DNA from 2 places in the Streptomyces sp. NPDC046335 genome. Region 2 is predicted to be linked to the other one. Evidence: predicted binding sites of a transcription regulator. Region 2 holds the regulator's gene; the other holds the start of a gene.
The links. Region 2 encodes HrcA, which represses chaperone genes, less so after heat shock. Its sites were predicted from a motif close to TTNGCACTCNGNNNNNCNGAGTGCNAA; they were not measured.
Positions count from the first base shown of each region.

Region 1: a site for HrcA is predicted at 3,723-3,749, ahead of groL (chaperonin GroEL). Genes of this name have one in related genera too.

Region 1 is NZ_JBVJFF010000005.1:491,898-498,923, reverse strand. It holds gene ACZ6JY_RS14695 (glucosyl-3-phosphoglycerate synthase) at 1-975, opposite strand; SAM riboswitch class I at 1,131-1,259, shown strand; gene thrC (threonine synthase) at 1,253-2,569, shown strand; gene ACZ6JY_RS14685 (MoaD/ThiS family protein) at 2,671-2,946, shown strand; gene ACZ6JY_RS14680 (cold-shock protein) at 3,367-3,570, shown strand; gene groL (chaperonin GroEL) at 3,878-5,503, shown strand; gene ACZ6JY_RS14670 (esterase/lipase family protein) at 5,606-6,880, opposite strand.
Region 2 is NZ_JBVJFF010000001.1:541,615-548,640, reverse strand. It holds gene ACZ6JY_RS02410 (nitronate monooxygenase) at 1-632, opposite strand, end outside; gene dnaJ (molecular chaperone DnaJ) at 740-1,876, opposite strand; gene hrcA (heat-inducible transcriptional repressor HrcA) at 1,877-2,893, opposite strand; gene ACZ6JY_RS02395 (MBL fold metallo-hydrolase) at 3,060-3,803, shown strand; gene ACZ6JY_RS02390 (DUF3097 domain-containing protein) at 3,839-4,672, shown strand; gene hemW (radical SAM family heme chaperone HemW) at 4,692-5,924, opposite strand; gene ACZ6JY_RS02380 (SpoIIE family protein phosphatase) at 5,953-7,026, opposite strand, start outside.

The DNA.
Region 1 (7,026 bases), on a different contig from region 2:
TTACGCCACACGCCGGTGCGCGTACTCGGATATCCCGGTCATCGGAGGCCGTTCCTCCGTGTCCACCGCGTAGGTACGCGGCACGAACCCGTGCTCGCCCCGCTCGAACTGCGTCAGCTCCGGGCGTACGAGGTGTCCGCGCGCGAGCCGCAGCTGCGCCGTGCGGTAGATGGCCGCCGCCATCCGTCCGAGCGCCTGCCCGTCCTGGTGCCGGTGCCTGCGCACCCCCACGTCGACCTGCGCGAGCGCGTCGAGCCCGACGGTGTGCAGCGCGTCGACGAGCAGCCCGAGCTCCACCCCGTATCCGACGGGGAAGGGCAGCCGTTCGAGGAGGGATCTGCGGGCCGCGTACTCGCCGCCGAGCGGCTGGACGAACCCGGCGAGCAGTGGCCAGTGCATGTTCAGGAGGGGGCGCGCCATCAGCTCGGTGACCCGCCCGCCCTGGCCGGATGCCCGGCCCCCGGAACCGGTCGGGTCGGGCTCGGCGCCGAGGGGGCGGTCGTACATCGCCTTCACGAAGTGCACGTCGGGCTCGGTCAGGAGCGGGCCCACTATCCCCGTCACGAAGTCGGCGGAGAACTCCTTCAGGTCCGCGTCGACGAACGCCACGATGTCGCCGTCGGTGACCAGGAGTGAGCGCCACAGCACCTCGCCCTTGCCCGGCACGGCCGGGAGGCGCGGCAGTATCGCGTCCCGGTGGACGACCCTGGCGCCCGCTTGCCGCGCGACCTCGGCGGTGCGGTCGGACGAGCCGGAGTCGATCACCACGAGCTCGTCGACCAGCGGCACCCGCTCCATCAGCTCGCGGCGGATCTCGGCGACGATCGCGCCGACGGTCCGCTCCTCGTCGAGGGCGGGCAGGACGACGCTCACCGTCGCGCCGGACGCGCGCTTGGCCGCGGCCAGCCGGTCCGCCGGACGGTCGGCGACCGACCAGGAACGCCTGCTCAGCCAGCGCTCGGCCTCTTCCAGCACGGTCAGGGTCCTCCCATATGTGATCCATCTCGCGGTTCGGACGACTATCTCAGGGGTCCGGGGCTTCGGTTACAGTCTTGAACAACGTCGGTGGCCATCGCATGTCGGGGTCACCGCCGCGTTCCGACCAACAACTGAAACCCATAATCGAAAACCGCTCATCCAGAGGGGCAGAGGGAAACGGCCCGTTGAAGCCCCGGCAACCATTCCGCCGACCGCGAGGTCACGGCGGGGAAGGTGCCAATTCCGTCTCGCGGCGAGATGCGTCGCGAGGAAGATGAGGAGAAAGGGCCTCGCCTCCATGGCTGTTCAGACCGTCGCCACCGAAACGACCCACACCGTCGACCTCGGACCGGCCTCCGGCCTCGTGTGCCGCGAGTGCGGCACCACGTTCCCCCTCGGCCCCATTTTCGCCTGCGTCGAGTGTTTCGGGCCTCTCGAAGTCTCGTACGACCTGCCTCTCGGTGACCCTGAGTCACTGCGCGCGCGGATCGAGGCGGGCCCCGCCAACATCTGGCGCTACGCCCCGCTGCTGCCCGTCCCCGCCGACGTGGCCGACAAGCCGAACCTGAACCCGGGCTGGACCAAGCTCGTCAAGGCCGACAACCTCGCCCGTGAGCTCGGCGTCGAGCAGGGCAAGCTGTTCGTCAAGGACGACTCCGGCAACCCGACGCACTCCTTCAAGGACCGCGTCGTCGCGCAGGCCCTCGAAGCCGCGCGCGCCTTCGGCTTCACCACGCTCTCCTGCTCCTCCACCGGCAACCTCGCGGGCGCCGTCGGTGCCGCCGCGGCCCGCGCCGGCTTCCGCTCCTGCGTGTTCATCCCGCACGACCTGGAGCAGGGCAAGGTCGTCATGGCCGCGGTCTACGGCGGCGAGCTCGTCGGCATCGAGGGCAACTACGACGACGTGAACCGCTTCTGCTCCGAGCTCATCGGCGACCCGCTGGGCGAGGGCTGGGGCTTCGTCAACGTCAACCTGCGGCCCTACTACGGCGAGGGCTCCAAGACCCTCGCGTACGAGATCTGCGAGCAGCTCGGCTGGGAACTGCCCGACCAGCTCGTCATCCCGATCGCCTCCGGATCGCAGCTCACGAAGATCGACAAGGGGCTCAAGGAGCTGATCGCGCTCGGTCTCGTGGCGGACAAGCCGTACAAGATCTTCGGCGCCCAGGCCGAGGGCTGCTCGCCGGTGTCGGCCGCGTTCAAGGCCGGGCACGACGTCGTGCGCCCCCAGAAGCCGAACACCATCGCCAAGTCGCTGGCCATCGGCAACCCCGCCGACGGGCCCTACGTCCTGGACATCGCGCGTCGCACGAGCGGCGCGGTGGAGGACGTGAACGACGAGCAGGTCGTCGAGGCGATCAAGATCCTCGCCCGCACCGAGGGCATCTTCGCGGAGACCGCCGGCGGGGTGACGGTGGGCGTCACCAAGAAGCTCGTCGAGGCGGGGCTCATCGACCCGGCCCTCACCACGGTCGTGCTGAACACGGGGGACGGGCTCAAGACGCTTGACGCCGTTGCCGAGACCTCTCAGGCGACCGCCACGATTCCGCCCAGCCTTGAGGCGTTTCGCGCCGCGGGTCTGGCCGAATAGCCGCCGCAGGGCCCGTGGTCCGCTGTCGGCCGCGGGCCGTGGTCCGTCCTCGCGCAGTTCCCCGCGCCCCTGACGGGGCCCGTACCTCTGAGGTGAATCCCATGAGCGTGAACGTCCGTATCCCCACCATTCTCCGTACCTACACCGGCGGGAAGGCCGAGGTCGCCGCCGAGGGGGGCAACCTCGGTGAGGTCATCGCCGATCTGGAGAAGAACCACGCCGGCATCGCCGCGCGCGTCCTCGACGACCAGGGCAAGCTGCGCCGCTTCGTCAACGTGTACGTGAACGACGACGACGTCCGTTTCGAGCAGGGTCTCGAAACGGCCACCCCGGACGGCGCCGGTATCTCGATCATTCCCGCCGTCGCCGGTGGCTGATCATTTGTCCGAACAGCCCGCATGAGCTGAATTGCCCCCTCCGCGAGAGAAGCGGAGGGGGCAATTCAGCATGGTTGAGCGCGGTACAGTTGGGAAACGCGCTTCGCCGTCAGTGTCGAGTGCATATCCGAAGTCGGCCCGGAGTCGACAAGAAGTAGCCAATGCGTGCTGCCTTTATGGGTCTTCTGTGGCTTTTGCCCGGCCCGAATTGCCCTGGAATCCGGGGAACTCTCCGCAAATCTCCGATCAGTCATGCCCAGAATTCTCGTCCGATTGACCTGTTGCAGAGGGCAGTTGGGCAGATACATTCAGCGGCGGTCGACGCGTTCCGGCGCACACCCCCAATCAATGGGGGGTGAGGTCTGACCCGGGTCCGCGAAGTGCGGTCCTGTGCAAGGGCCAGAAATAGGGGAGTTCGGCATGGCTCAGGGCACCGTCAAGTGGTTCAACGCGGAGAAGGGGTACGGCTTCATCGCGGTCGACGGTGGTGCGGATGTTTTCGTCCACTACAGCGCGATCCAGATGGACGGCTACCGCACCCTGGAAGAAGGTCAGCGAGTCGAGTTCGAGATCTCGCAGGGCCAGAAGGGTCCGCAGGCGGACATGGTCAAGCTCGCCGTCTAGCTCGGCGCGAACGGCCACCGACGCAAGCATCGTGAGGGGCTCGTATCCCATGGGGGTACGGGCCCCTCATGTGCGTCCTGCTCCGGGGCGGAGTCTGTCCGAGACCGTGAGAGGCGCTTGCACTCGCAGGGGTCGAGTGCTAATCATTGGGCTTAGCACTCTCCCAGTGAGAGTGACAGAACTTGGATCGGGTCGGTGAGGCCCGCAGGCCGGGTGGGGCAAGGAACCACAAGGCTTGCAGGCCGTCCGTCGCGGGCGCTGGCGCGATCCGGAAGCATGCCACCCCTGTCCGGGAGGACCACTTCACATGGCCAAGATCATCGCGTTCGACGAGGAGGCACGGCGCGGCCTCGAGCGCGGCATGAACCAGCTCGCCGACGCCGTCAAGGTGACCCTGGGCCCCAAGGGTCGCAACGTCGTCCTCGAGAAGAAGTGGGGCGCCCCCACGATCACCAACGATGGTGTTTCCATCGCCAAGGAGATCGAGCTCGAGGACCCGTACGAGAAGATCGGCGCCGAGCTGGTCAAGGAGGTCGCGAAGAAGACGGACGACGTCGCCGGTGACGGCACGACGACCGCGACCGTCCTGGCCCAGGCCCTGGTGCGCGAGGGTCTGCGCAACGTGGCCGCCGGTGCCAACCCGATGGCTCTGAAGCGCGGCATCGAGAAGGCCGTCGAGGCCGTCTCGGGCGCTCTCCTCGAGCAGGCCAAGGATGTCGAGACCAAGGAGCAGATCGCTTCGACGGCCTCCATCTCCGCCGCCGACACCCAGATCGGCGAGCTCATCGCCGAGGCGATGGACAAGGTCGGCAAGGAAGGCGTCATCACCGTCGAGGAGTCGCAGACCTTCGGGCTCGAGCTTGAGCTCACCGAGGGCATGCGCTTCGACAAGGGCTACATCTCGGCGTACTTCGCCACCGACATGGAGCGTATGGAGGCGTCGCTCGACGACCCGTACATCCTGATCGTCAACTCGAAGATCTCGAACGTGAAGGACCTCCTTCCGCTCCTCGAGAAGGTCATGCAGTCCGGCAAGCCGCTGCTGATCATCGCCGAGGACGTCGAGGGCGAGGCCCTGTCGACCCTGGTCGTCAACAAGATCCGTGGCACGTTCAAGTCCGTCGCCGTCAAGGCTCCGGGCTTCGGTGACCGCCGCAAGGCCATGCTCGGCGACATCGCCATCCTCACCGGTGGCACCGTCATCTCCGAGGAGGTCGGCCTCAAGCTGGAGAACGCCGGTCTCGACCTGCTCGGCCGTGCCCGCAAGGTCGTCATCACCAAGGACGAGACCACGATCGTCGACGGCTCCGGTGAGAGCGACCAGGTCCAGGGTCGCGTCAACCAGATCCGCGCCGAGATCGAGAACAGCGACTCGGACTACGACCGCGAGAAGCTCCAGGAGCGCCTGGCGAAGCTCGCCGGCGGTGTTGCGGTCATCAAGGCCGGTGCCGCGACCGAGGTCGAGCTCAAGGAGCGCAAGCACCGCATCGAGGACGCCGTTCGCAACGCGAAGGCCGCCGTCGAAGAGGGCATCGTCGCCGGTGGTGGCGTGGCCCTCATCCAGGCCGCCGCTGTCTTCGAGAAGCTTGAGCTCGAGGGCGACGAGGCCACGGGTGCCGCCGCTGTGAAGCTGGCCCTTGAGGCCCCGCTGAAGCAGATCGCGGTCAACGCCGGCCTTGAGGGTGGCGTCATCGTCGAGAAGGTCCGCAACCTTCCCATCGGCCACGGCCTGAACGCCGCGACCGGTGAGTACGTCGACATGATCGCCGAGGGCATCCTCGACCCGGCGAAGGTCACGCGCTCTGCCCTGCAGAACGCCGCGTCCATCGCCGCGCTGTTCCTCACCACCGAGGCCGTCATCGCCGACAAGCCGGAGAAGGCGGGCTCCGCCCCGGCCGGCGGCGGCATGCCGGGCGGTGACATGGACTTCTGATCCCTCGCGGATCAGCGGTTCATCGCTTCACGCGAACCGAGGGCGGCACTCCTTCTCACGAAGGGGTGCCGCCTTCGGGCGTTTCCGAGTGTCGCTACGGCGCTACGGCAGGCGGTCCATGAGCCAGGTGCAGAGTTCCTCGGTGACCAGGGTGTGGCCCTCGTTCCGGGAGGCGCAGAGGAACTCGTCCAGTTCGCTGTCCTCGGCGGCGGAGGCCGTGACCGGCCCGTACAGCTTCTCGTGGGTGTCGATGTCGCGCAGGGCGATCGCGCTGACCGCCGGGACGAAGCAGTGTGCGCGGATGTCGGCCTGGGAGCCGAGGCCGATGAGGGCGGGGATCTTGTCCAGCTCGTCGGCGAGGATGCCGAAGCCCTCCAGGGTGCCGCCGGGGGCGCCGTCGATCTCGGGGATGTCCGAGGTGTGGATCTGCGGTTTGCGCAGGGTCACCACCCGCAGCTGTGCGACGAGCTGGTTCTCGCCCGCGGACTGGGTGTGCAGCCGGGTGCCGGTGATGGCGAGGCCCTTGCCGTGGAAGGCCTTCTCACCGCCGCGGATGCCGTTGCCCTCGCCGGTGCGCACGCCGTTGGCGACGCCGATCTTCTTGGGCCGTGACGGCCAGCCGCCGACGCGGTCCAGTTCGGCGATGAACTCGACGCGGTCCTTGTCGGTCTCGGGGGTGTCGTCCCACTCGGTGATGTGCTGCCACAGGAGTTGGCGGGCGGCCGGGCTGTTCATCTGGTTCGAGAAGGCCCCGTTGAGCTTGCGGATGTAGTGCGCGAACGACTGGAGGGCGAGGGGGATCCAGGCGCCGCGGTGCGGGCTGTCGTAGGAGAAGTACAGGCCGGTCTGGTGGTCGTTCTCCTCGCCGCCGTCGTGCTCCATCTTGGCCAGCGCGTACCGCGTGACGAGGCCGCCCATGCTGAAGCCGCCGACGGTCAGCGGGTGGCTGCCCTTGCGCCGCGCGATCGTCTCGATGATCGCGGCCCTGGCGACGTCGGCGTTCTCCAGGATCGAGGCGCTGCGCTCGTCGAAGCCGAGCAGGATGACGTCGTACCCGCGGGCGCGGAGCTCGCTGAGGAACGGGTACGGGCCGCGCTCCAGGATCTCCCAGGAGAAGGCCAGCTCGCTGGGTCCCGAGTTGAAGCCGTCGCCGAGGATCACCGGGCGGGTCAGGCCCAGCTTGGGGTTGGCGAGGTACACCCAGGCCGTGCCGCCGGGCAGGGCCCACTCGTCGTCCGGAGCCGGTGCCTCGGCCGGGGCTTCCCTCGCTTCTCTCGGGCCGGGGGCCAGGGTGATGCGGGCGGCGGAGCCCAGGGCCTCGGAGACTCTCGGGTCGGTGGGCTCGTGCGGTTCGTCAGTCGTGCCGTACTCGGTCATGAAGGGTCCCCTCCGGTCGTGCCGCTGCGGTGACGTCCGCGTGCCGGTCACGTGCGGTGCCATCTTTGGTACGTCGGGTGGACGCGGGGTAGGGCGAGCGCCCGAATCGCGCGGGCGGTCAGGTCCTTTCGGACAGCGCGGCTTCG
Region 2 (7,026 bases):
ACGGGGAGCCGCACGGTCTCGCGGACCAGCGTGAGGAGGGTGAGCAGGCCGAGTCCTGCGCCGTCGGTCTCCGGCTGGTCCCGGTGGGTGCCCTGGTGGCCGCCCGCCTCCACGCCCTGCACGCACACGGCGTCGGCGCCGGCCCACTGGGCGGCCTGCGCCTCCTCCGGGGTGGTGACGGTGACGACGGTCAGGGTGCCGGCGCGGGTGAAGGAGTCCAGGACGTCGCGGGTGGGGCAGCCGAAGGTGAAGGAGACGACCGGTACCGGGTCGTCGAGGAGGATCGCGAGCTTGGCGTCGTACCCGTCGTCGAGGCCGCTCTCCGGGTCGCCGAGCCGCGTCTCGTACCAGGTCGCCTCGCCCGCGAGCTGGTTGCGGTACACCTCCACCGCCCCCGCGTCGGCGCTGTCGGGCTGCGGCATGAAGAGGTTGACGCCGAAGGGCCGCGCGGTCAGCCCCCGCACCTGCTTGATCTCCTGGTACATCCCGTCGGCGGTCTTGTACCCGGCGGCGAGGAAGCCGAGCCCTCCGGCCTCGGACACGGCCGCGGCCAGTTGCGGGCTCGAGGCCCCGCCGGCCATGGGGGCCTGCACGATCGGACAGCGGAGGAGATCGGTCAGTGCGGAGGACATAACGGCATCGTGCCACGTCCCCGTACGAATCCCCCTCCCACCCCCTGAGCGCGGCAGGGGCCCCGGAGGCGGAACGCCCCGGGGCCCCTGTCGTACCGCTGAAGGCGCTACCGCCCGTTGAACGCGTCCTTGAGCCGGGAGAACAGGCCCTGCTGCCCCGGCTGGAACTGCCCCGTGGGCCGCTCCTCGCCGCGCAGCTGCGCCAGCTCCCGCATCACCCGCTCCTGCTCGGCGTCGAGCTTCGTCGGCGTGAGGACCTCGACGTGCACGATGAGGTCGCCCCGGCCGCCGCCACGCAGATGCGTGATGCCGCGCCCGTGCAGTGGGACGGACTGCCCCGACTGCGTGCCGGGCCGGATGTCGATCTCCTCAAGGCCGTCGAGCGTCTCCAGCGGCACCTTCGTGCCGAGCGCCGCCGCCGTCATCGGGATCGTCACCGTGCAGTGCAGATCGTCGCCGCGCCGCTGGAAGACGGCGTGCGGCAGCTCGTGGATCTCGACGTAGAGGTCACCGGCGGGACCGCCGCCGGGCCCGACCTCGCCCTCGCCCGCGAGCTGGATCCGGGTGCCGTTGTCGACACCGGCCGGGATCTTGACGGTCAGCGTCCGCCGCGAGCGGATCCGCCCGTCGCCCGCGCACTCGGGGCACGGCGTCGGCACGACCGTGCCGAAGCCCTGACACTGCGGGCAGGGCCGCGAGGTCATGACCTGGCCGAGGAAGGACCGCGTGACCTGCGACACCTCGCCGCGGCCGCGGCACATGTCACACGTCTGGGCGGAGGTCCCCGGCGCGGCTCCCTCACCGCTACAGGTCGTACAGACGACCGCGGTGTCGACCTGGATGTCCTTGGTGGTGCCGAAGGCCGCCTCGTCGAGGTCGATCTCCAGCCGGATCATGGCGTCCTGGCCGCGGCGCGTGCGCGACCGCGGGCCACGCTGCGACGCCGTACCGAAGAACGCGTCCATGATGTCGGAGAAGTTGCCGAAGCCACCGGCTCCGAAGCCACCGGCTCCGCCGCCGCCCGCCTGGGACAGCGGGTCGCCGCCGAGGTCGTAGACCTGCTTCTTCTGCGGGTCCGACAACACCTCGTAGGCGGCGTTGATCTCCTTGAAGCGCTCCTGAGTCTTCGGGTCCGGATTCACGTCCGGGTGAAGCTCACGCGCCAGCCTCCGGAAGGCCTTCTTGATCTCGTCCTGGGAAGCGTCGCGGCGCACGCCGAGTACGGCGTAGTAGTCCGTGGCCACTTACGACTCCGCCAGGATCTGTCCGACGTAACGTGCCACTGCGCGTACTGCTCCCATCGTTCCCGGATAGTCCATGCGGGTCGGTCCGACCACGCCTAGTTTCGCGACTGCCTCGCTGCCCGAACCGTAGCCGACCGAGACCACGGACGTGGAGCTGAGCCCCTCATGGGCGTTCTCATGACCGATCCGTACGGCCATGCCCGAATCCTGCACCTCACCAAGCAACTTGAGGAGCACGACCTGCTCCTCAAGGGCTTCGAGAACGGGCCGGATGGTGAGGGGAAAGTCATGTCCGAAGCGGGTGAGATTGGCGGTGCCGCCGATCATCAGCCGTTCTTCGGTCTCCTCGACGAGCGTTTCGAGGAGGGTGGAGAGGACCGTCGCGACGGTGCCGCGATCCTCGGCCTCGAAGGCCTCGGGCAGGTCCTGCACCAACTGCGGCACGTCCGCGAAGCGGCGCCCCGCGATCCTGCTGTTCAACCGCGCCCGCAGGTCCGCGACCGAGGTCTCACCGAAGGGCGCCGGGCAGTCGATCATGCGCTGCTCGACCCGGCCGGTATCGGTGATCAGTACGAGCATCAAGCGCGCAGGAGCGAGCGAGAGCAACTCCACGTGCCGCACCGTCGACCGCGTGAGCGAGGGGTACTGCACGACGGCCACCTGCCGCGTGAGCTGCGCGAGCAGCCGCACCGTACGCCCCACCACGTCGTCGAGGTCGACGGCGCCGTCGAGGAAGTTCTGGATGGCCCGCCGCTCCGGCGCGGTCATCGGCTTGACGCCCGCGAGTCTGTCGACGAAAAGGCGGTAGCCCTTGTCGGTCGGGATACGCCCCGCGCTGGTGTGGGGCTGGGCGATGAACCCTTCCTCCTCCAGCGCCGCCATGTCGTTGCGGACCGTGGCCGGCGAGACTCCGAGACTGTGCCGCTCGGTGAGCGCCTTGGAGCCGACGGGCTCCTCTGTCCCGACATAGTCGTGGACGATGGCGCGCAGCACCTCGAGCCTGCGTTCGCTGAGCATCGCGCACACCTCCAGCCGTCATCCGTCGCCGTGATCCCCGCCTGGCACTCAACGCGGGTGAGTGCCAGCCTGTCAAAGGGCCAGTGTACGGCGGTCGGGTACGGGCCCGGCAAGGCCGGACCCCTCTCGCTCTGCCGAGGCCTTCCACAGCGGTTAGCGTCACCGTATGGACGTGGAGCCGGCATGGGAAGCGGCGGGCTGGGAACGGCTCGCCCCGCGGGTGGGACGGGTGCGGCTGCCCGGCTGGGACTGCACGGCGGGACTCGTCGTCGGTGCCGGGGCGGCCCTCATGGTCGAGGCGGGGTCGAGCCTGGCGGAGGGCGCGGCGCTGCGGACACGGGCCCGGGATCTCATGGGCGGCGGGCGCAGAGTGACGCATCTCGCGCTCACCCACCCCCATTTCGATCACGTCTTCGGGACGGCGGCCTTCGCGGGGGTACAGGTGTACGCCGCCGTGGGCGTCGACACGGTCTTCGACGCGGGCCGCGAGGAGCTGCGGACGGACGCGGTGCGGCACGGCCTCGGCGCGGACGCGGCGGCGGAGGCGGCCGATCTCCTGCGCGCGCCGGGGCATCTGGTGTGCGGGGAGTGGACGCTGGACCTCGGCGGCGGGATCGAGGTCCTCCTCGCGAACGTCGGCCCCGGTCACACGGCGCACGACCTGGCGGTCCTGGTGAAGAGCCCCGGCGAAGGCCCCGAGGTCGTCTTCTGCGGCGACCTCGTCGAGGAGTCGGGCGACCCCCAGGCGGGTCCGGACGCGGTGCCCCGGCGGTGGCCCGCGGCGCTGGACCGGCTCCTCGAACTCGGCGGCGAGAACGCGCTGTACGTGCCGGGGCACGGTGCGGTGGTGGATGCGGCTTTTGTCCGTGCGCAGCGCGCCACACTGGCGGCTCTCTTCGGCGTGTCGTGAGCGCCGCCGCCCCCCTTATTCCTATCGTCGGCAGAATGCGCCAGTACTCCGCCGACCTCACGCCCCCCTGGAAGAAGCCGAAGGCCGTGCCCGAGGTGGCGGCGGACGCCGGTCTCGTGGTCGAGGAGCCGGCCACCGGGTTCTGCGGGGCGGTGATCCGCTGCGAGAAGACGGCGCAGGGGCCGACGGTGACGCTGGAGGACCGCTTCGGCAAGCACCGCGTGTTCCCGATGGAGCCGGGCGGCTTCCTCCTTGAGGGCCGGCCGGTGACGCTCGTCCGCCCGGCCGCGACGGCGCCCGCTCCGGTACGTCCCTCCCGTACGGCATCCGGCTCGGTGGCCGTCCCGCGGGCGCGCGCCAGGGGCGCGCGCGCGGGGCGCATCTACGTGGAGGGCCGCCACGACGCGGAGCTCGTGGAGCGGGTATGGGGCGAGGACCTGCGGGTCGAGGGCGTCGTCGTCGAGTACCTGGAGGGCATCGACGACCTGCCCCGCATCGTCGCCGAGTTCTCCCCGGGCCCCGACGCGCGCCTCGGCGTCCTGGTGGACCACCTGGTCCCCGGCTCCAAGGAGTCCCGCATCGCGGCGGAGGTCGGCTCCCCGGACGCCCTGGTGGTCGGCCACCCCTACATCGACGTCTGGGAGGCCGTGAAGCCCTCCTCGGTGGGCATCGAGGCGTGGCCGCGGGTGCCGCGGGGCCAGGACTGGAAGCTGGGCGTCTGCGAGGCCCTGCGCTGGCCCCCGAACACGGGCGCGGCCTGGCAGCGCATCCTCTCCTCGGTCCACAGCTACCGGGACCTGGAGCCGGAGCTCCTCGGCAGGGTGGAAGAACTGATCGACTTCGTGACGGAGCCTGGCCCCGGGGCCTAGGACCCGCGACAGAAGCCCCCTAGTCCACCAGGTCCCGTACGACCGCGTCCGCCAGCAGGCGGCCCCGTAGGGTCAGGACCGCGCGGCCGGCCGCGTAGGGCTCGGGAGCCAGGAGGCCGTCGGAGAGGGCTCTCCGCGCGGCGGCAAGACCCGCCTCCCGGAGGAGGGAGAGCGGGCAGCCGTCCTGGAGGCGGAGTTCCAGGAGGATGCGTTCGACCCTGCGGTCCTCGGCGGAGAGGACCTCCCGCCCGGCCCCGGGCGACCGTCCCTCGGCCAGGGCCGCCGCGTACGCGCCGGGGTGCTTCACGTTCCACCACCGCACGCCCCCGACGTGGCTGTGCGCGCCGGGTCCGGCGCCCCACCAGTCGGCCCCGCGCCAGTACAGCTCGTTGTGCAGGCACCGGCCCGCCGGTGTCGTCGCCCAGTTGGAGACCTCGTACCACGCGAAGCCCGCGGCCCCGAGCACCTCGTCGGCGATGAGGTACCGGTCCGCGTGGGCGTCGTCGTCGGTCATCGGCACCTCCCCGCGGCGGATGCGCCGCGCGAGCTGCGTGCCCTCCTCGACGATCAGCGCGTAGGCACTGATGTGGTCGGGCCCGGCACCGAGCGCCGCGTCGAGCGTGGCCCGCCAGTCGGCGTCGGACTCGCCCGGCGTGCCGTAGATCAGGTCGAGGTTGACGTGGTCGAAGCCGGCCGCCCGCGCCTCGGCCACGCACGCCTCGGGCCGCCCGGGCGTATGCGTGCGGTCGAGCACCTTCAGCACGTGCTGCCTGGCGCTCTGCATGCCGAAGGAGACGCGGTTGAAGCCACCGGCCCGCAGCTCGGCGAGGTACGCCTCGTCCACCGACTCCGGGTTCGCCTCGGTCGTGACCTCCGCGTCGTCCGCGAGCCCGAACTCCTCCCGTACGGCATCCAGCATCCGTACGAGATCACCCGCGGCGAGGAGCGTCGGCGTGCCGCCGCCGACGAAGACGGTCCGCACGGGCCGCGGGTCGTCGCCGAGGACCTTGCGGGCGAGCCGCACCTCGTCGGCCAGGGTCTCGGCGTAGTTGTCGCGCGAGGCGAGCACGCCACCGGAGCCGCGCAGCTCGGTCGCGGTGTAGGTGTTGAAGTCGCAGTAGCCGCAGCGCGTGGCGCAGTACGGGACGTGCAGGTAGAAGCCGAGCGGGCGGGAGGCCGCGCCGTCCAGGGCGGACGCGGGCAGCGCCCCGTCCTCGGGCATGGGCTCACCATCGGGCAGTGCGGAAGGCATGTACTCGATTGTCCCGCACCGCGCGCCTTTACCGCGCCTGGAGCACCAGCACCGCCAGATCGTCGTCCGGCGGCCGGTCGGAGAACTCGTGCACGAGCCGCCGGATCCGCTCCGCCACGAGCTCCGCGTCGAGCCCGGCACAGTCGGCGAGGGCCAGCGCGAGGCCGTCGCCGTCGTCGAACTGGAGCCGTCCCGAGCGCCGCTCGGTCACGCCGTCCGTGACGCACAGGAGCGTGTCGCCGGTCCGCAGCTCGAAGGACTCACTCGTGTACGTCTCGTCGTCGAAGACCCCGAGCAGCATCTGCGGGTTCGCCGCCACCCGCACCTTCCCCTCGGGGCCGAGCAGGAGCGGCAGCGGGTGTCCCGCGCACGCGATGGTGCAGCGGACCCCTCCCTCGTACGGCACGAGCTCTCCGTAGAGCAGGGAGAGGAAGCGCGCGGTGGGGCCGTCGGCCGGCACTCCCTGGCCGCCGCCCGCGACGGCGACGACCGCGGCCGCCGCGTCGGACGCCTCGGTGGCGTCGTCGAGGAGGAGCTGGTTGAGGCGGTCGAGGACCTCGGCGACCGCGTACCCCTCGCGGGAGAGCAGCCGCAGCCAGGGGCGGGCGAGGCCGATGACGACGGCGGCCTCGGGGCCCTTGCCCTGGACGTCGCCGAGCGCGAAGCACCAGCGCCCGTCGCCCGCCTGGAAGAGGTCGTAGAAGTCGCCGCCGGGCCCGCCCTTGTCCCGCGGTTCGTACACCACGCCGCTCGCCATGCCGGGGATCTGCGCGACCTTCTCGGGCAGCAGTCCGCGCTGGAGCACCTGGCTGATGTTGGCCTGGCGCTGGTACCGCCGGGCCGTGCTGATCGCGAGGGCGACCCGGCGGCTGAAGTCCTCGACGAGCCCGGTGACCTCGTCGGGGAAGCGGTCGAGGCCCGCCCGGCCGATCACCAGCGTGCCGAGGGCGCGCCCGCCCGCGGTGAGCCGGTACGCGAGCGCGGCACCGGAGGTGTCGTCCGGCAGGGCGGCGCCCGGCCAGTTGACGGCGTGGGCGCCGGAGCCCGCGGCGACGGGCAGGTGGGGCGGGTCCTTCTCCAGGACGCGGCGGAGCTCCTCCAT